4 regions of the Acidovorax temperans genome follow, and region 1 is predicted to be linked to each of the others. Evidence: predicted binding sites of a transcription regulator. Region 1 holds the regulator's gene; each other region holds the start of a gene.
What was found. The regulator FNR, encoded in region 1, switches genes on or off when oxygen is low (the NO sensors DNR and NnrR bind a similar motif). The targets are predictions, from matches to a motif close to TTGATNNNNATCAA.

Region 1 (4,577 bases):
TTGTTTCTGAAGTTTTGGATTAAGTAGAGAGCGCCGCCATGAAGCCACCCAGCGAGTCTCCTCGCAAGGTTATTCCTATCGCTCCTGTTGCCGCAGATGGTTCGGAAGTGCCTAGCAGTCAGGTCGAGATCGTCTCCCTGTACGAAGCACAAAAGAAGATTTACCCGCGATCCATCAGCGGAGTATTTGCCCGGTGGCGCTGGGCGATGGTATTTCTCACACAACTGGTGTTTTATGGCCTGCCCTGGCTGGAGTGGGGGCAGCGCCAGATGGTGCTCTTCGATTTGGGAGCGCGCCGCTTTTATATCTTCGGTTTGGTGCTGTACCCGCAGGACTTCATCTACCTGACGGGTTTGCTGATCATTTCAGCACTTTCGCTGTTCCTGTTTACCGCCGTGGCCGGGCGTTTGTGGTGTGGTTTTTCATGCCCGCAAACGGTGTACACCGAAATTTTCATGTGGATCGAGCACAAGATCGAAGGTGATCGCAGTGCCCGGCTCCGCCTGGACAACGGCCCCTGGACGTTCGAGAAGATCCGCAAGAAGTTTTTCAAGCAGGTGGTGTGGATCGCGGTGGCCCTGTGGACCGGGTTCACCTTTGTGGGGTACTTCGTCCCCATTCGCGAGCTGGGCAGCGAGCTGCTGGCGTTCCCGGGCGGCTGGCAGATTTTCTGGGTGCTGTTCTACGGTTTTGCCACCTATGGCAATGCGGGCTTCATGCGCGAGCAGGTCTGCAAGTACATGTGCCCTTATGCGCGCTTTCAGAGCGCGATGTTTGATAAAGACACGCTGATCGTTACCTACGACCCTGAACGTGGCGAGCAGCGTGGTCCGCGCAAGAAGAATATCGACTACAAAGCCCAGGGGCTGGGCGATTGCATTGACTGCTCGCTGTGTGTGCAGGTCTGTCCGGTGGGCATCGACATCCGCAAGGGTTTGCAGTACGAATGCATTGGCTGTGGCCTGTGCGTGGACGCCTGCAATACCGTGATGGACAAGATGCAGTACCCGCGTGGGCTCATCCGTTATTCGACCCAGAACGGCGTGGCCAAGCACTGGACGCAGTCGCAGATGTTGCGCCGCGTGCTGCGCCCCCGCGTGCTGATCTACAGCGCCGTGCTGGTCACCCTGTGCGTGGCCTTGTTGGCCAGCCTGGTGACGAGAACACCGCTGAAAGTGGACGTGGTTCGCGACCGGGCCGCCTTGTCACGCATTGTGGCTGGGGGGAAGTTGGAAAACATCTACCGTATCCAGATCATGAACGCTACCGAAACTCCTCAGCGCTACCGCATAGATGCCAAGGGTCTTGAGGGACTTGAAGTGGTGTCGGAAGCGTCGGTGGAGGTCGATCCCGCTCAGTCTCGCTGGGTTGCTGTGCGATTGCAGGTGCCTTATGGGTCTGCTTCACCTGGGTCTCATCCCATCACCTTTGAAATTGGTGCCGAGGGTGGCGGTGCCCACGTGACAGAAAAAACCGTATTTTTGGTTCCCAGGTAGTACCGTTTTCATTCAACGTACAAGCCTGAGTTAATGGAGTTTGCTATGTCTACTGTTTCTTCCTCAGCCACGCCAGCTGCAGCCCCATGGTGGAAGTTTGGCCATGTGTGGCTGGTATTGGCGGGCCCCTTGGTGGTCATTGTTGCGGGGTTCATTACTTTGTGGCTTGCGATGTCGCGCCCAGACCCTGTGGTCGCGGAGGATTACTACCAGCGAGGTATCGACATCAACAAGACCCTGGAGCACCCAGAGAAGAGCTTGGCGCCCGCGATGAAAGGGCGCAATCACGCTGCGACCCCGCCAGAAGCGCAGCCGAGGTGATTGTGAAGTCACTCTGGTTCACTGAATTTCGCAACGACCCAATACAACACCGCAAGGAAACAGCACGATGTGGACACAGCGCCTGATGTGGATTGCCTGGCCAGCCTTTTTGGTGGCAGGTGTGATTGAGATGCTCGTCTTTGCGATGGTGGACCCGCAAGACCTTCACTGGTTCGGGCAGCCTGTCACCTTGTCGAGAACAGGCGTCTACACCTTGGCGTTCTTTGGGTTCTGGGCGCTCACCATGGTGTCCAGTGCGCTCACCACCTTGCTTGCGATGTCCCCCTTTGAACTGAATCGCTGCCCGGTGCCTGACGAGGAGCGCCCTGACGATTGCCGCAAGCATCCCTCCTGCACTTGAATAAAAAAAATGCCGCGCTGTATGGCGCGGCATTGTCGGAGGCGTCAGCGAAGTGCTCGTCAGTTGTCCGGCACCTCTGTCGAAAATTTTTCAGTGGCAGGCTTGTTGGTTGTTCACGATGCGGCGTAGGGCATCGGTATCTAGAATGCGGACATGTCTTTGCCGCACTTCCACGGTGCCTTCTTCTACGAACTTGGAGAAGGTGCGGCTCACGGTTTCAAGCTTGAGGCCGAGATAACTGCCAATTTCTTCTCGCGTCATTCGCAACACCAGTTCCGATTGAGAGAAACCTCGCGCGTGCAGGCGTTGCACCAAATTGAGCAAAAACGCTGCCAGACGCTCTTCTGCTCGCATGCTTCCGAGCAGCAGCATCACGCCATGCTCACGCACGATTTCACGGCTCATGATTTTGTGCACATGGTGCTGTAGCGCAGTGACTTCTCGCGAGAATTCCTCTATGCGATCAAAGGGCATGACGCAAACTTCCGCGTCTTCCAGAGCGACGGCATCGCAGGTGTGATGGTCATTCACAATGCCATCCAGACCAATGATTTCACCGGCCATCTGGAATCCTGTGACTTGGTCGCGACCATCTTCTGTCGCCACGCAGGTCTTGAAGAAGCCCGTGCGAATGGCATACAGCGAGGTGAAAGCTTCTCCGTTGCGGAAAAGCGTTCCGCCGCGCTTGATCTTGCGCCGCACGGCTACCACTTCGTCGATGCGTTGCAGCTGCTCTTCGTTGAGCCCCACAGGCATGCAAAGCTCACGGAGATTGCAGTTGGAGCAGGCGACTTTGATGGTGAGCGGATTCATGGCGCAGAAACCAGTTGGTTGTTCGAGCATATCGTGCTCGACGAGAGAGGCCGAAGTGCCTCGCACAGTGCTTAGAAGCGGATGATATGCATCAAATTGTCGCTCCACCAGCAGTGGGTTCACTTGATTCAGGTCAAGGACGAAGAGGGTAAGGTGCGGCACAGTAACCGAGTACGCAAGGATATCTCATGACCGCTGTTACCCCAGAACTCCTTACCCGGTTTGATGTGCCGGGTCCCCGATACACCTCTTATCCAACGGCAGACCGTTTTGTGGAGGCTTTTGGTCAGGAGGACTATGCCTTGGCGTTGGCCCAAAGGCATTTGGGGACAGGCTCCAAAGCCATGCCGTTGTCGCTGTATGTACACATCCCATTTTGCGAGTCGCTATGCTACTACTGCGCTTGCAACAAGATCATTACCAAACACCATGATCGTGCTGATGTCTATTTGCGGTACCTGAGCCGCGAAATCGACTTGCATACAGCCCAATGTGGTGTGGGGCAGGTGGTTAGCCAGTTGCATCTGGGTGGCGGGACCCCCACGTTCCTGTCTGATGATGGGCTGTGTGAGTTGATGTCCATGCTCAAGCGCAGCTTCACTCTGGCTCCCGGTGGGGAATATTCCATCGAAGTGGATCCCCGCACGGTCAACGCGGAGCGTCTGGCATTGTTGGCAGAGTTGGGTTTCAACCGGTTGAGTTTTGGCGTCCAAGACTTCGACTCTGAAGTCCAAAAGGCAGTACACCGTGTTCAGCCCGCAGAGCAAGTTTTTGCTTTGGTCGAATCTGCACGCACCATCGGGTTTGACTCCATCAATGTGGACTTGATTTACGGCTTGCCACGCCAAACCCCTGAGTCATTTGATCGGACGTTGTCACAGATTGCCCAGCTTCGACCCGATCGCATTGCGTTGTACGCATATGCACATCTGCCTGAGCGCTTCAAGCCCCAGCGTCGCATCATTTCAGCGGAGTTGCCCACAGCAGGTGCCAAAGTCGCCATGCTTTCGCGTTCGCTGGATGCATTTATTGACGCTGGCTATGTATACGTCGGCATGGATCATTTCGCTTTGCCTACTGATGCGTTGGCCATTGCAAAACGGCAGGGGCGCCTGCACCGCAATTTCCAGGGATACAGCACCCAACCCGATTGCGATTTGATTGGGCTGGGCGTGTCAGCGATTGGACGCATTGGGGCGACCTACAGCCAAAACGCCAAGACCCTGGATGAGTATTACGATTTCCTTGACCAGGGTCGCCTGCCAGTCGTTCGGGGGCTGGCATTGAACCGGGATGACTTGGTGAGACGCGCTGCCATCATGGCGTTGATGTGCCAAGGTGAACTGCTGATTGAGCCGATGGAGCAAGCATGGCTGATCGACTTCAAAAAGTACTTTGCTGCTGAACTGGACCGTTTGAAGGACATGGAAACCCAAGGTCTGGTGGAGTTGGGCAGTGAAGGGGTTCGAGTGACCCCCATGGGCTGGTTCTTTGTGCGCGGTATTGCGATGGTCTTTGATCGTTACCTGCAGGCCGATCGCACCCGCGCCCGCTTCTCCCGCATCATCTGAGCAGGGCTACGAACA
Region 2 (4,577 bases), 2.1 Mb from region 1:
CGGCGCCACTTGCCGGGCCGCGGCCAGGGCGGTGGACGGCGGCACATAGCCTGGGCGGAAGAAGTTGAACACCGAGGGCGAGCGCAGCGGGCTTTGTGACAGCCGCGTGCCGGGGTTGCTGGTGTCGCCAATCTTCCAGTAGCCGTATTGAGAGGTGGCGCCAAAGGTGCGCGCCCACTGCACCAGCCGCAGCATGGGCTCGCGCAGCTTGCCAAAGCCGGGCTGGGTCAGGCCTGCGGGGCTGCGGGCTTCTTCGTCCATGAGGATGGCCATGACCACCGTCTTCATGTCGCCCCGCACGCCCGCACCGTTGTTGTTGAACGCTGCGGCCACACGCCCCACGTAGGCGCTGGATGGGTTGCTGGTGACCAGCCGCTGGATGAGCTGCTTGCCGATGAAGGGGCCCACGTTGGGGTGGTTGAACAGGGTGTCGAGCGCCGTCTTCAGGGCCGCTGCGCCCGGCGTGTTGGCCGCGATAGTCGTGCCCAGGAAGGTTGCGGGCAGGGTGGAGTGCAGTGACTCCTTGAGCGCCATGGGCAGGCGCGTGAAGTGCGTACTGGGCACCACCCGCGTGCCGCCGGGCACGGTGGTGGGCTGGTTCTGCGACTGGTCGTAGTCGTACCCGGTGAACACGCGCGCCAGGTTGGTCACATCGGCCTGCGTGTAGCTCTCCAGCGGCTTGCCGGTGCCGTCGGTTTTGGGCGTGCCGTCCTGGTTGAGCTCGACGAGGCCAATCGTCATGAGCTGCAATATCTCGCGTGCGTAGTTCTCGTCGGGCTGGCGGCCGGTGGCTGCGTTTTCCTTCTGGTTGCCCCGCGTGTTCAAGTAGTACCCCATGGCGGGGTTGAGCGTCACGTCCTGCAGCACCTGCCGGTAGTTGCCAAACGCATTGGCCACCAGCTGGTCCCAGTAGTGGGCCATGGCGTGGCTGCGCCAGTTCAGGTCCAGCCCGTTCAGCGACACCACGCAGATCTCTGACAGCGCCAGGGCCACGCGTTTGCGCAGCCCGTCGGTCGAGGTCATGAGCTGGCTCCAGATCATGTGGTCGGCCGGGTAGGACTGGTCGTAGAAGTTGCTGGTGTCAGACACCGTGGCGTAGCCCCGCTCGTTGAGCCAGTCCCACCCCCGGGTGCCCAGCGGTGCAGCGAACTGGGCATTGATCCACGCGGCGTAGCCAACGCTGCGCACCGTGGCAATTTCGCTGGGCGAGGCGCTGAACTGGGCCTGCAATAAAAAACGCGCCGCTTCCTGGTCGGAGGCAGCGCTGCTGTACGGGCTGGGGGGTGCGGGTATCGGGGCTGGCAGTGGCGTGGGGTCGCTGGGGTCCGCCGCGCCCGAGCCGCCTCCGCAGGCCGCCAATGCGGTGCTGGCCAACGTGGCTGCCAGGGGGGCCAGCGGTGGGGTGGGTTGCGTGCCGGATGCAGTGCCCACGGCAGCGCTCGCTGCCGTGGGTCCGCTCCCCTCCTCTTCCTTTGCCGCCAGTGCGCGCAAAGGCTCCTCGTGGGTATTTGTCATGTTGTGAGCAACCGTGGAAATGCGCTCGAAAGTGTAAGAAGCACCTTCGTCTTCTCTTGGCGCAATTTGTGAGCAATCGATACGGTCGTTACAGGGTCGCGCCCATTCCCCTGCGCTGCCTGGGCCCCTGTGTTGCAAAGAGGTGCCTCACTGTCGCGCTGCGCCTACAGCCGGGGGGGCGCGTCCTGCACCGCCGTAGGCCAGAGCCGACGGGGCCTGCCTTGCGCGGACTACGCCGGCCACGCGGCTTGTTTTCTACAGTGACTCCATCGCCGCAGCATGTATCTCACGCATTTCGGGTGGGTGGCTGGGGTGAGTTGAACTGAGGATGCGAACCATGAATGAAGACACCATCAAGGGCAACTGGAAGCAATTCAAGGGCAACCTGAAAGAGCAGTGGGGCAAGCTCACTGACGACGACTTCGACGTGATCGACGGCCGCCGCGAACAGCTGCTGGGCAAGCTGCAAGAACGCCAGGGCCTGGCCCGCGAAGCGGCTGAAAAGCAGATCAGCGACTGGCAAGCCCGCCACCCAGCCTTCCGTTTCAACGACTGACCTGTTCAGTCCTTCGGGCGGCGCGTCTGCCGACCTTGTCCACCACACCTATTGCACATTGAGGAGAAGACCATGAAATTCACACGCACACTGATCGCCCTGTCCGCTGCAACGTTGATGGCCACCTCGGCCATGGCCATGGAGCCCGCTGAATACAAGGCAGCCAAGGACCAGATTTCTGCCGACTACAAGGCCAACAAGCAAAAATGTGACGCCCTGCAGGGCAACGCGAAGGATGTCTGCCAGAAGGAAGCCAAGGGCGCTGAAAACGTGGCCAAGGCCGAGCTGGACGCCCGCTACAAGCCCAGCGACAAGGCTGCTTACAAGGCCCGCGTAGCCAAGGCCGATGCCGACTATGAAGTCGCCAAGGAGAAGTGCGACGACCTGAGCGGCAACGCCAAGGACGTGTGCGTGAAGGATGCCAAGGCCGCGCATGTGAGCGCCAAGGAAAACGCCAAGGTGGCCCGCGCCGTTGCCAAGCCCGCCGACAACACTGCAGCCAAGCAGGCTGACGTGGCAGAGGCCCGCAAGGACGCTGCCGCCGAAAAGAACGAAGCCAACTACAAGGCCGCCAAGGAACGCTGCGATGCCCTGAGCGGTGACGTCAAGTCCAAGTGCGTGGACGACGCCAAGCGCGTGCACGGCCAAAACTGAACGCGCCACTGACCGTGGGGCAGGTGGCCGCAGCGGTGCCTGCCCGCCCCAGCCACCGGGGTGAAATGGTTACGGGGGCCTGCCAATGGCAGGCCCCCTGATGTGCGTCAAAACCCCAGCCCGTGTTCTGCCTAAGCTGCCGCCTTTTGTCACCAACGAGGAAGAACAATGGCTGCACTGGAATGGTCTGACGCGCTGGCGCTGGATTTGCCCCTGATGGACGACACCCACCGCGAATTCGTGGATTTGCTGGCCCAGGTGGAGCAGGCCGACGACGCGACCGTGGTGCAACGCTGGCAGGAACTGGTGGACCACACCGAGCACCACTTCGGCCAGGAAGACGCCTGGATGGTGGCCACCCGATTTGCTTCCGGCAACTGCCACACCACGCAGCACAAGGTGGTGCTGCAGGTGATGCGCGAAGGCATCGTGCGGGCCGAGCAGGGCGACCTGCAGCCGATCCGCATCATGACGGGCGAGCTGGCCCAGTGGTTCCCCCAGCATGCGCAGATGATGGACGCCTCGCTGGCCCTGCACCTGCGCCGCGTGGGTTTTGACCCGGCCACCGGCGTGGTGCATGCCCCTGATGCATTGCCCGCCGAACTCATCCAGGGCTGCGGCAGCACCCACAGCTGCGTGGATCACCCCGAAAAAGAGCCCGCCGAGGCCGCCTGAGTTTCTTTGGATGCTATTTAAGGTATAGCTGCTGGCGCTTATTACACAAGCGCTGTAGCCCTAAGAGCGGCTAACAAAACTCAGCGAAACGGTTCTGGCTAGGCGCCGCGTCGCAGGCAGTACGCGTAGTACGACAAGACGCGGCAACGACGCCAGAAGAGTTTTGTTAGCCGCTCTAAAACACCTCTAAACGCTTTCAGCGCCTTAGCGGCAGCAGCATGGCCGCCATCCACCACGACAGATCGCGCAGCGCCCGCCGCAAGGGGGCCGTGGCCGGGCGGCGATAGGCGCTGCGCAGCAAGGCCTGTTTGGCGGTGTTCAGCGCCCGCCGGTCTTGGGCTTGCAGCGCGTGCAGCAGCCGCTGGCGGTGGCGCTCCAGCCGCTGCGCCTCGGTTTCCGTCAGGCCCGCGCTGGCTGGCGTGGGCGGGGCCAGGCTAGCGGCTTCGTTCATGGCGCTTCTTTGGGTGCAGCAGCGGGTATGGCCGGGGGCGTGCTGCGCTGTGCAGGCGTCAGCCCATACCAGTTCACCTTGCGGGTCAGCACCATCACCGCAGTCAGCACCAGGAACAGCGCCACCGAGCCCACGGCCAGCGCCGTTTGCTCCAGTTGCAGCAGCACGTACAGCAGGCCATACAGCAGGCCAATGCCCAGGCCCAGCGGCAGCCCCCGCGCCAGCCCGCCCAGCATGTGGCTGGCGTAGTAGCCCAGCAGCAGCACACAGGCGGTGGCCGCAGCCAGGTACGACCAGCCAAAGGGCAGGTGCTCGGACAAGCTCACCAGCAGCAGGAAAAAGCTGCACAGCGCCGCGCCCACCAGCAGGTACTGCACCGGGTGCACGCGCAGCCTTTTCGTCGCCGCGCCGTCCCAAGACGAAAAAGCGGCCCCCTCGGGGGGCAGCGACCCGCGCAGCGGTGGAGCGTGGGGGCCATTTCCCATCAGCTCAAACAGGCCCACGGCCACAAAGGTCAGGGCGATGAACAGCAGGCCGTATTTGGTGGCGCGGTCTGCCAGGGTGTAGGGGTTCACCGGGTCCACAAAGGCCACGCCAAAGCTGTCGGCGCAGTCGCGCGGTGTGGTGCCTGCGGGGGCGTACTCGGTGGGGGCATCGTCGTAGCTGCCTGCGCAAATGCGGCGGCCGGCCTGCACATCCTGCTGCGCCGTGGTGGCCAGCGATGAC
Region 3 (4,577 bases), 890 kb from region 1:
TCACCCTGGCGCTTTCCAAGGGCCGCATCTTTGAAGAAACCCTGCCGCTGCTGGCTGCTGCGGGTATCGAGGTGCTGGAAGACCCCGAAAAGTCGCGCAAGCTCATCCTGCCCACCAACCAGCCTGACGTGCGCGTGGTGCTGGTGCGTGCGTCCGATGTGCCCACCTACGTGGAATACGGCGGCGCGGATTTGGGCGTGACGGGCAAGGACACCCTGATCGAGCATGGCAGCCAGGGCCTGTACCAGCCGCTGGATCTGCGCATTGCCAAGTGCCGCGTGAGCGTGGCCGTGCGCCAGGACTTTGACTACGAGCGCGCCGTCAAGCAGGGTTCCCGCCTGAAGGTGGCCACCAAGTACACCTCCATCGCCCGCGAATTCTTTGCGACTAAGGGCGTGCACGTGGACATGGTCAAGCTCTACGGCAGCATGGAGCTGGCACCGCTCACCGGCCTGGCCGACGCCATCGTCGATCTGGTTTCCACCGGTAACACCCTCAAGGCCAACCACCTGGTGGAAGTGGAGCGCATCATGGACATCAGCTCGTTCCTGGTGGTCAACCAGGCGGCGCTGAAGCTCAAGCGTGAACCACTGCGCCGCATCATCAATGCCTTTGCCTCGGCCATTCCGGCAGAGCAAAACTGAAACCTGAACTGCAACGCACTATGAAATTGGTAGCTGCTCCCGCCCGTCTGTCAACCGCTGCAGCCACTTTTGAGGCTGATTTTGCAGCCCGCCTGCATTGGTCTGCCGACACCGACGCGGCCATCGAGCAGCGCGTGGCCGACATCCTGGCCGATGTGCAAAAGCGCGGAGACGCGGCGGTGCTGGAGTACACCGCCCGCTTCGATGGCCTTACCGCCCCCACCATGGCAGCGCTGGAGCTGACCCAGGCGGAACTCAAGGAGGCCTTCGACGCCATCCCTGCGGTGCAGCGTGACGCATTGCAAGCGGCCGCAGCGCGGGTGCGCAGTTACCACATGGCTCAAAAGAAGGCCTCGGGCGAGAGCTGGAGCTACCGCGACGAAGACGGCACCTTGCTGGGCCAGAAGGTCACACCTCTGGATCGTGTCGGCATTTATGTGCCGGGCGGCAAGGCGGCGTACCCCTCCAGCGTGTTGATGAACGCCATCCCGGCCCATGTCGCGGGGGTCGAAGAAATCATCATGGTCGTGCCCACCCCCAAGGGTGAAAAGAACGCGCTGGTGCTGGCTGCTGCCTACGTGGCCGGTGTGACCCGCGCTTTCACCATCGGCGGTGCCCAAGCTGTAGCCGCGCTGGCCTACGGCACCGAAACCGTGCCCAAGGTGGACAAGATCACTGGCCCCGGCAACGCCTACGTGGCCAGCGCCAAGAAGCGCGTGTTCGGCACCGTGGGCATCGACATGATTGCGGGCCCCAGCGAAATCCTGGTGCTGGCCGACGGCACCACGCCGCCCGACTGGGTGGCGATGGACCTCTTCAGCCAGGCCGAGCACGACGAGCTGGCCCAGTCCATCCTGCTGTGCCCCGACGCCGCCTACCTCGACGCCGTACAGCGCGAAATCGACCGCCTGCTGCCCACCATGCCGCGCGCCGAGATCATTGCCAAAAGCCTTACCGGCCGTGGCGCGCTGATCCTGACGAAAGACATGGAAGAAGCCTGCGCCATCAGCAATCGCATCGCTCCAGAGCACTTGGAAGTCAGCAGCAACGACCCACACCGCTGGGAGCCCCTGCTGCGCCACGCGGGCGCGATCTTCCTGGGTGCTTACACCAGCGAATCCTTAGGCGACTACTGCGCAGGCCCCAACCACGTGCTGCCCACCAGCGGCACCGCGCGTTTTTCCTCGCCCCTGGGCGTGTACGACTTCCAGAAGCGCAGCAGCCTCATTGAGGTGAGCGAAGCGGGTGCCCAGGTGCTTGGGAAAATCGCTGCCGAGCTGGCCTACGGCGAGGGCCTGCAGGCCCATGCGCAGGCGGCGGAAATGCGTTTGAAGAAGCAGGGCTGAGACTTTGCCAGCGGCCGAACACCGGCGGTGGTCTGTCGGCCAAGTCGTTAGCGAGGCGGTGAGAGCCCTTGTTCGAGGGGGGCTCCAAAACTCGTTTGTCGTGCGGCTTGTTGCCAGAAAGCAGGGCCCGCCCGCCAGCAGTCCTGCTCAGAGGGTCAACCCACCTGCCGCAAGGCGGGACGCATCTGGCGCGTCACGGGGTCGATGTGCGCTGTGGGCACCTGGTAGGCACGGTCATCAAACAGGTCGATGCCGCATTTGAGGTTCTCGATCCACGCAAAGAAATCCTGGATGGCTGGCTTGCCCATGATGGGTGCGCCGTGCTGCGGCACGATCATGGCAATGTCCAGCTGCCGGGCCATGTTCACCCACAACCGCAGGATCTTGTTGGACACCATGTAGCGGCGGTGGAAGCCTTCCATGCGGGGAATGTGGGCCTGCAGATCGGTGACGGGGCGGCTTGCCTCGGCGCCGGACATCATCGACACGCCCAGGTCCCCCGTGAAGAGGATCTTGCTGACCGGGTCGTAGAAATGGAAGTTGCCTTCGGAGTGCATGAAGTGGGCTGGCAACAGCACCAGTTCATGCCGCCCCAGGGGCAGGTGGCCTCCGCTGTCGGGCACGCCGATGACGCGGTTTTCTGTCTTGCCCACCTTGGTGAAGTGCGGTGCAAAGCGCTCCCACACGCGGGAGATGACCAGCGATGCCTTGGTGCTGGTGAGCCACCGATCCAGCGAGGCAATGATGTCCGGGTCTGCGTGGGAGGCGATCAGGTACGACAGCTTGTGGGGCGGGAAATGCTTCGTCATTCCCATGAACAGCTCGTTGAACGCCAGGTTGCCGCCCGGGTCGATGATGGCCCCGGTGTCATCGTCCACGATCAGGAACTGGTTGGCCTGCACCGCCTGTCCATCCTCCTCGATGAGGTCGGTGAACATGATGCAGGCATGGTTCTTGTCGCGATAGAGTTCGATGGACATGGTGGCGCACAGAAGCAATGAAGCGTTGACTGTACGAGTACCCCAACAACGACAGTTGATCAATATCAAGCCGAATTGTTAAAAAAAGGTGGTGCTGGCTTTGCCAGGCACCTCCCTCACAGGCTGCTGCGTGAAAGAGGCCTCCCGCGGCTCAGGTCACCGGGGCCGGGTTGAACAGCACCAAGGCGTTGTGCAGCTTCCAGTGTTCAGCCCAGGTCTTCTTGCGGCCGCTGGCCACGTCCAGCATCAGGTGAAAGAGCTGCCAGCCAACCTCTTCAATGGTGGCCTTGCCTTCGGCAATGGTGCCTGCGTTCACGTCCATCAGGTCGTGCCAGCGGCGCGCCAGATCGGTGCGGGTAGCCACCTTGATGACCGGGCACTCGGCCAGCCCGTAAGGCGTGCCGCGGCCGGTGGTGAACACATGCAGGTTCATGCCTGCCGCCAGTTGCAGGGTGCCGCAGATGAAGTCGCTCGCAGGCGTGGCCGCGTAGGTCAGACCCCGGGTTTGGAGCTTTTCGCCCGGCGAGAGCACGCCGGAGATGGGGGCGGAGCCGGACTTGACGATGGAGCCCATGGCCTTTTCGACGATGTTGGACAGCCCGCCCTTTTTGTTGCCAGGCGTGGTGTTGGCACTGCGGTCCACGCTGCCGCGCTGCAGGTAGGCGTCGTACCAGGCCATCTCGCGCACCATGGCCTCGGCCAGCTCGGGGGTGGCGGCGCGGGCCGTGAGCTGCGCAATGCCGTCACGCACTTCGGTGGTTTCCGAGAACATCACGCTGGCACCCGCCCGCACCAGCAGGTCGGTGCAAAAGCCCACGGCCGGATTGGCGGTGACGCCCGAGAACGCATCGCTGCCCCCGCACTGCACGCCCACCACCAGTTCGCTGGCAGGCACGGTTTCGCGGCGGCGCGCATTCAGGCGCTGCATGTGGGTTTCTGCCTGGCGCATGATGGACTCCACCATCGACATGAAGCCCACATGGGCCTCGTCCTGCAGGCACACCACATCCAGCCCATGGGTGCTGCTGCGCTCGTCCACCACGGGGATGGAACCAGGAGGCAGCAAACGCTCGGGCTGCAGCTTTTCGCAGCCCAGGCTCGGCATGTCCTTTGGGGTCCTCTAGCTGGCGTTGGTTCTGCTCAGTCTGAGATATGTCGCTAATCAGGCAAAAGTGCCTCCAGCGCTTATTTGGTAAGCGCTGGCAGCTATCATTTTTGAACTGGTGAGCGGAGTACGCTGGCACTCGCCTCACCCTGCCAGGCGCCGCTTTTACGCAGTGCGCTCGTACCAGCCCTTGCTGCGGTTGACGATGTGCACCACCAGCAGCATCACCGGTACCTCGATCAGCACCCCCACCACCGTGGCCAGCGCGGCGCCAGAGTGAAAACCGAACAGGCTGATGGCGGCGGCCACGGCGAGTTCAAAGAAATTGGACGCACCAATCAGCGCCGAGGGGCAGGCCACGCTGTGCTTCTCACCCACTGCGCGATTGAGCCAGTACGCCAGCCCTGCATTGAAGAACACCTGGATGAGAATGGGCACGGCCAGCAAGGCGATGACCAGCGGCTGGTTGAGGATGGCCTGGCCCTGGAAGGCGAACAGCAGC
Region 4 (4,577 bases), 1.5 Mb from region 1:
AGAGGATGGACGCCCCACCGCTACCCGGCGCAAACACGGCCCCAATGCGGCTGAGCGCGCCTTCGCGCGCCAGCTGGCGGTAGGCCTGCAGCACCTGCGCGGCAGATAAATCCAGCGCCGCGCCCACCACGGCAAAGGGCTCGTCGCACAGCGGAAAGCCGCGCTGCCACGCGTTGAGCAGCGACAGGCGCTGCGCGGGGCTGGGTTGGAAACCGGTGCTGCCCAGGGCAGGCGCAGCGGGGTCGGGCACGGCTGGCATGTCAGAACCCCATGCGCTGGGCGCGCGCGGTGAAGAAGATGCCGCTGGGGGCGTCCACCGCCAGCGTGGCCAGGGTCTGGCGCGTGGCGGTGTCGATGACGCGCACCAGGTGGTCGTCGCGGCAGCTGATCCACACCGCGTCGCCGCGGGGCGTGAATTCCATGTGCAGCACCGCCTTGCCGGGACGCAGGGTGTCCACCACGCGCTGGCTGGGGGTGTCGATGACCTGCACCCGGTCGTAATCGGGCACGGCAAAGTTCACCCACACCTGGCGGCCATCGGGCCGGGCCATCACAAACACGGGCTGGCCCGCCACGGGGATGCGGCCCACCTCTTGCCAGGTGGTGGTGTCCACCACCAGCACCTCGTGGCGGCCAATGGCGGGCAGGTAGGCGTGGCGCCCGGCCACGGCCCAGCCGCGCAGATGCGGCATCTTGTACACCGGCAGCGGCTGCTGGCCCCGGCCGTAACCGGCCAGAATGCGCCGCACCTTGGGCTGGGGTTCCCACAGGTCCACCATGGCCAGGCCGTCTTCACCGAACAGGCCGGCGATGTAGTGGCGGCCATCGGGCGTGACCAGCGCGTCGTACGGCTGGCGGCCAATGCCTTCGAGGGTATGCACGCGGGGGCGGGTGGGGTCAGAGCAATCGGCGATGCAGATCGCATCGGCATCGAACAGGCTGTAGGCGAAGCGGCGCTGGGGCAGGTCTACCAAGCCGACGACGCGCGAGCGTTGCCCGTTGCCATAAGTGGCGGGCAGGTCGGCCAGCAGCGCGAGCGATTTGGCGTCAAACACCTTCACGCCGCCGGGCACGTAGTTTTGCGCGGCCACCAGCGTGCCGTCGGCACTCACGGCCCCGCCAATCGAGTTGCCGGCCTGCATCACGCGGTGCACGATGCGTTCGCGCAGCAAATCCACCTGCGTGAGACCGCCATCACGGCCAAACACGTAGGCGTAGCGGCCATCGCGCGAGAACACTACCGAGGCGTGCGACAGATCGCCCAGCCCGGTGATTTCGCCCAGCATTGAGCGGTCGCTGGTGTTCACCACCGTGACGGCGCCCCGCGCGCGCTGGATGACCACGCCCAGATCGCCCGTGCCGCGCAGGTTGTCTGGAGTTGCCTCAGCAGCGCGGCCATCGGCCAGGGCGGCGCAGCCACTGGCCCACAGGGGGGCCGAGGCCATCAAGGTCAGCAGCCCACGGCGTTGCAGGGGCTGGAAGGCGGGTGGGTTCATCGCGCAGGTCTCCGGGATTCTTCAGGAAAGCCCTCGGCCAGCTGCTGGGCCACCCAGTGGGCTTCTTCGAGGGTGAGCATGGCGCTCCAGCCCGGCATGGGGGTGCCGGGGCGACCGCCGTAGATGGTCGAGGCCATGGACAGCAGGGGTTTGCCCTCCAGCGCCTGGGGGGTGATGGCGGGGCCCAGCCCCCCCGTCAGCCGCATGCCGTGGCAAGAGCCGCAGTCTTGCCGCACCATGCGCACCAGGGCGCTTTGGCGCTCTGCACTGGGGGTGGGGACAGGGACGGGGGCTGGCGCAGGCTGCGCCAGGGCAGCGCCTGCGGCCGCGCAGCCCAACCACCCCAGCAGGCAGCAGCGCAGCAGCGCGGCGCGCCACGGGCCGGGCCGGAAAAAGCGGGGGATGTGTGTCATGTCGTCACCGTGGGAGCGTGGGGCGCGCAACACAGGTTGCGGCAACCGCCTTCAATGGACGCATCCTCTCGCGTGTTGGAAGCGCCGACCTTGAACTAAGTCAAGGTCGGGCCGGGCATTGCGTTTAAACATCGGGCCTGTTTCCACCACACAACGAGATCCACGATGAGCTTCCAGAACAACGCCCCGGGCGCTGCAGCGGCAGACCAGCCCGCAGGAGAAGGCCCCACTGCGCCCGTGGTTTCCCCCGTGGGTCATGTCACGCTGGTGGGCGCGGGCCCTGGCGACCCGGAGCTGCTCACCCGCAAAGCCTACCGGGCGCTGCAGACCGCCACGCTGGTGCTGTACGACCACCTGGTCGGCCCTGCCGTGCTGGACTGCATTGCGCCTGGCGCCGAGCGCATCTACGTGGGCAAGGAATCATCCCGTCACACCCTGCCGCAGGAGCAGATCATCGAGCTGATGGTGCGCCTGGCGCGCAGCGGCCGCAATGTGGTGCGCCTGAAGGGTGGCGACGGTTACATCTTTGGCCGAGGGGGCGAGGAAGTGCAGGCCCTGGCCGAGGCCGGCATTGGCTTTGACGTGGTGCCCGGCATCACCGCCGCGCAAGGTGCGGGCGCGTCGGTGGGCATTCCGCTCACGCACCGCGACCACGCCTGCACCCTGGTGTTTGCCACCGGCCACCTGCGCGAAGACCGCACCGTGGGGCTGGACTGGGAACTGCTGGCCCGCCCCCGCCAAACCGTGGTCATCTACATGGGCGTGGGCGCCCTGCCCGCCATCTGCAGCCAGCTCATCGCCCACGGCCTGCCTGCCGACACCCCCGCCGCCGTGGTGGAAAACGCCACCCTGCCCACCGAACGCTGCCTCACAGCCACCCTGGCCACCCTGCCCGCCCTGGCCGTGGCCGAGAAGGTGCAGCCCCCCGCCCTCATCATGGTGGGCCAGGTGGTGCAACTGCACCCGCTGCTGGCGCGACCAGGCACCGTGCTGCAAACAGTGCCAACGGCCCAGGAAACCAAAGAGCTCGCCACCGCCTAACCGAAATGCTATCATTTCGATAGCTACCAGCGCTTACCCAATAAGCGCCAGGTGCCAATTTCAGGCTCTTCTAGCGAATAGTAGTGATGGAAATCGCCGCACGTCTGTAAACGACGATTTCGACGTACGACATTTATCGAGTGCATCACTAGCATTCGCTAGAAGAGCCCAATTTCATTCAAATACCCAAGGAGCCCCTTCAGAGGGCGGGTGAAGGCCTGCGGGCGCCGCGCAAAGCCGACACTTTCCTACACCGCTGCGGCAAGGGCGGTGCTACAACAGAGGCTGGCCTGTGCGCACCCACCGCCCGCGCACCCCACCCGCTGCCCATGCCCAACGCACCCCGCCTCAAGATCGGCCTGTCGGCCTGCTTTCAACACGCGGATCCCACCCGCCCACTGTTCACCAACAAAACACTGCAATACGTCGAGCAGTCCATCGCGCACTGGCTCATGTCCGCCGGGGCCATGGTGGTGATGGTGCCCTGCCCCACGGGCGAGACGGCGCGCGGCGACGTCACCCTGCAGCACTACGCCGAATGGCTGGATGGCGTGGTCATGCACGGCGGCGCCGATGTGTGGCCCGGCAACTATGGCGAAGAACCCCTGCGCGAGGAATGGATTGGCGACCGCGTGCGCGACATCTACGACCTGGCGCTGGTGAAGGCCTTTGCCGAGGTGGGCAAACCCATCTTTGGCGTGTGCCGGGGGCTGCAGCTCATCAACGTGGCCTTTGGCGGCGCGCTGTACCAGGACATCGAAACCCAGCACCCCGGCGCACTGCAGCACCGCAACGCCGTGGCCTACGACCAGCATTTCCACGACATCCAGATCGTGCCCGATTCGCGCCTGGCACAGCTCTACCCCAACCTGCCCCGCGCCCGCGTCAACAGCATCCACCACCAGGGCATCAAGCGCGTGGCGCCCGACTTCGTGGTCGAAGCCCTGAGCGAGCCCGACGGCGTGCCCGAAGCCATCCGCGTCAAACCCGCACCGGGCCGCGGCTACATCGCCGCCACCCAGTGGCACCCCGAGTTTCACAAGCTCGGGGCCGACACGCTGGACGACACGGCCATCCTGAACGATTTTTTGGCAGCGTGCGCTCACGCCAAAGCGCACCCCGTGCGGCGCGACCAACCCACCGGGTTGCGCGACCGCGCCACGCGCCTGCTGCGCAGCGCGCTGCGCAAGGACAGGGAACGCGGGGAGTGATCAGGCACCGCGCTTGCCCTTGGCATGGGCTGTGGGCTGTTGGCCGCACCCGGCGACCATCGCGCCATGCCATTCGGACGACCCCGAAAATACCTGAACAGGTTCAATGGGCAGCACTGCACTGCCCCCTTGGCAAAGTAGGCCCAGTCCTGCGTGCAACATAGAAACACGCCGCACCCAGCGGCAGCGGTTGGCGATACGGTGGAAAGAGCAAGCTCAGGGCGGCTTTCCTTCAGGATTTCGCCGCAGCCCAGGTCTTTGCAACGTGGGGCACCTCTTTTATTGCCCCCGCTTTGTTGACGAGGCGGGGCCAACCACGAGGCGCTCCAAATCTTGTCACGCAACGCGGAGGCTACCGATGCAAGAAAATTCCACCGATCCCCATCCTCTTGGCAACCTGGCTTACGACTGGGTCA

Region 2: the regulator FNR is predicted to act here: its motif matches at 2,823-2,836, upstream of PQV96_RS19280 (hemerythrin domain-containing protein).
Region 3: the regulator FNR is predicted to act here: its motif matches at 3,026-3,039, upstream of PQV96_RS03950 (oxygen-binding di-iron domain-containing protein).
Region 4: the regulator FNR is predicted to act here: its motif matches at 2,000-2,013, upstream of cobA (uroporphyrinogen-III C-methyltransferase).

What each region holds. Positions count from the first base shown of each region.
Region 1 is NZ_CP117193.1:1,732,292-1,736,868, forward strand. It holds gene ccoG (cytochrome c oxidase accessory protein CcoG) at 39-1,496, shown strand; gene PQV96_RS08230 (FixH family protein) at 1,542-1,817, shown strand; gene PQV96_RS08235 (hypothetical protein) at 1,885-2,178, shown strand; gene fnr (fumarate/nitrate reduction transcriptional regulator Fnr) at 2,269-2,991, opposite strand; gene hemN (oxygen-independent coproporphyrinogen III oxidase) at 3,180-4,562, shown strand.
Region 2 is NZ_CP117193.1:4,105,764-4,110,340, reverse strand. It holds gene PQV96_RS19295 (DUF1800 domain-containing protein) at 1-1,515, opposite strand, end outside; gene PQV96_RS19290 (CsbD family protein) at 1,853-2,071, shown strand; gene PQV96_RS19285 (hypothetical protein) at 2,144-2,725, shown strand; gene PQV96_RS19280 (hemerythrin domain-containing protein) at 2,894-3,400, shown strand; gene PQV96_RS19275 (hypothetical protein) at 3,597-3,851, opposite strand; gene creD (cell envelope integrity protein CreD) at 3,848-4,577, opposite strand, start outside.
Region 3 is NZ_CP117193.1:841,622-846,198, forward strand. It holds gene hisG (ATP phosphoribosyltransferase) at 1-644, shown strand, start outside; gene hisD (histidinol dehydrogenase) at 665-1,990, shown strand; gene PQV96_RS03950 (oxygen-binding di-iron domain-containing protein) at 2,146-2,970, opposite strand; partial or broken gene garD (galactarate dehydratase) at 3,122-4,069, opposite strand; gene arsB (ACR3 family arsenite efflux transporter) at 4,241-4,577, opposite strand, start outside.
Region 4 is NZ_CP117193.1:235,112-239,688, reverse strand. It holds gene ahbB (siroheme decarboxylase subunit beta) at 1-259, opposite strand, end outside; gene PQV96_RS01060 (cytochrome D1 domain-containing protein) at 261-1,472, opposite strand; gene PQV96_RS01055 (c-type cytochrome) at 1,493-1,909, opposite strand; gene cobA (uroporphyrinogen-III C-methyltransferase) at 2,075-2,950, shown strand; gene PQV96_RS01045 (gamma-glutamyl-gamma-aminobutyrate hydrolase family protein) at 3,280-4,161, shown strand; gene PQV96_RS01040 (hypothetical protein) at 4,520-4,577, shown strand, end outside.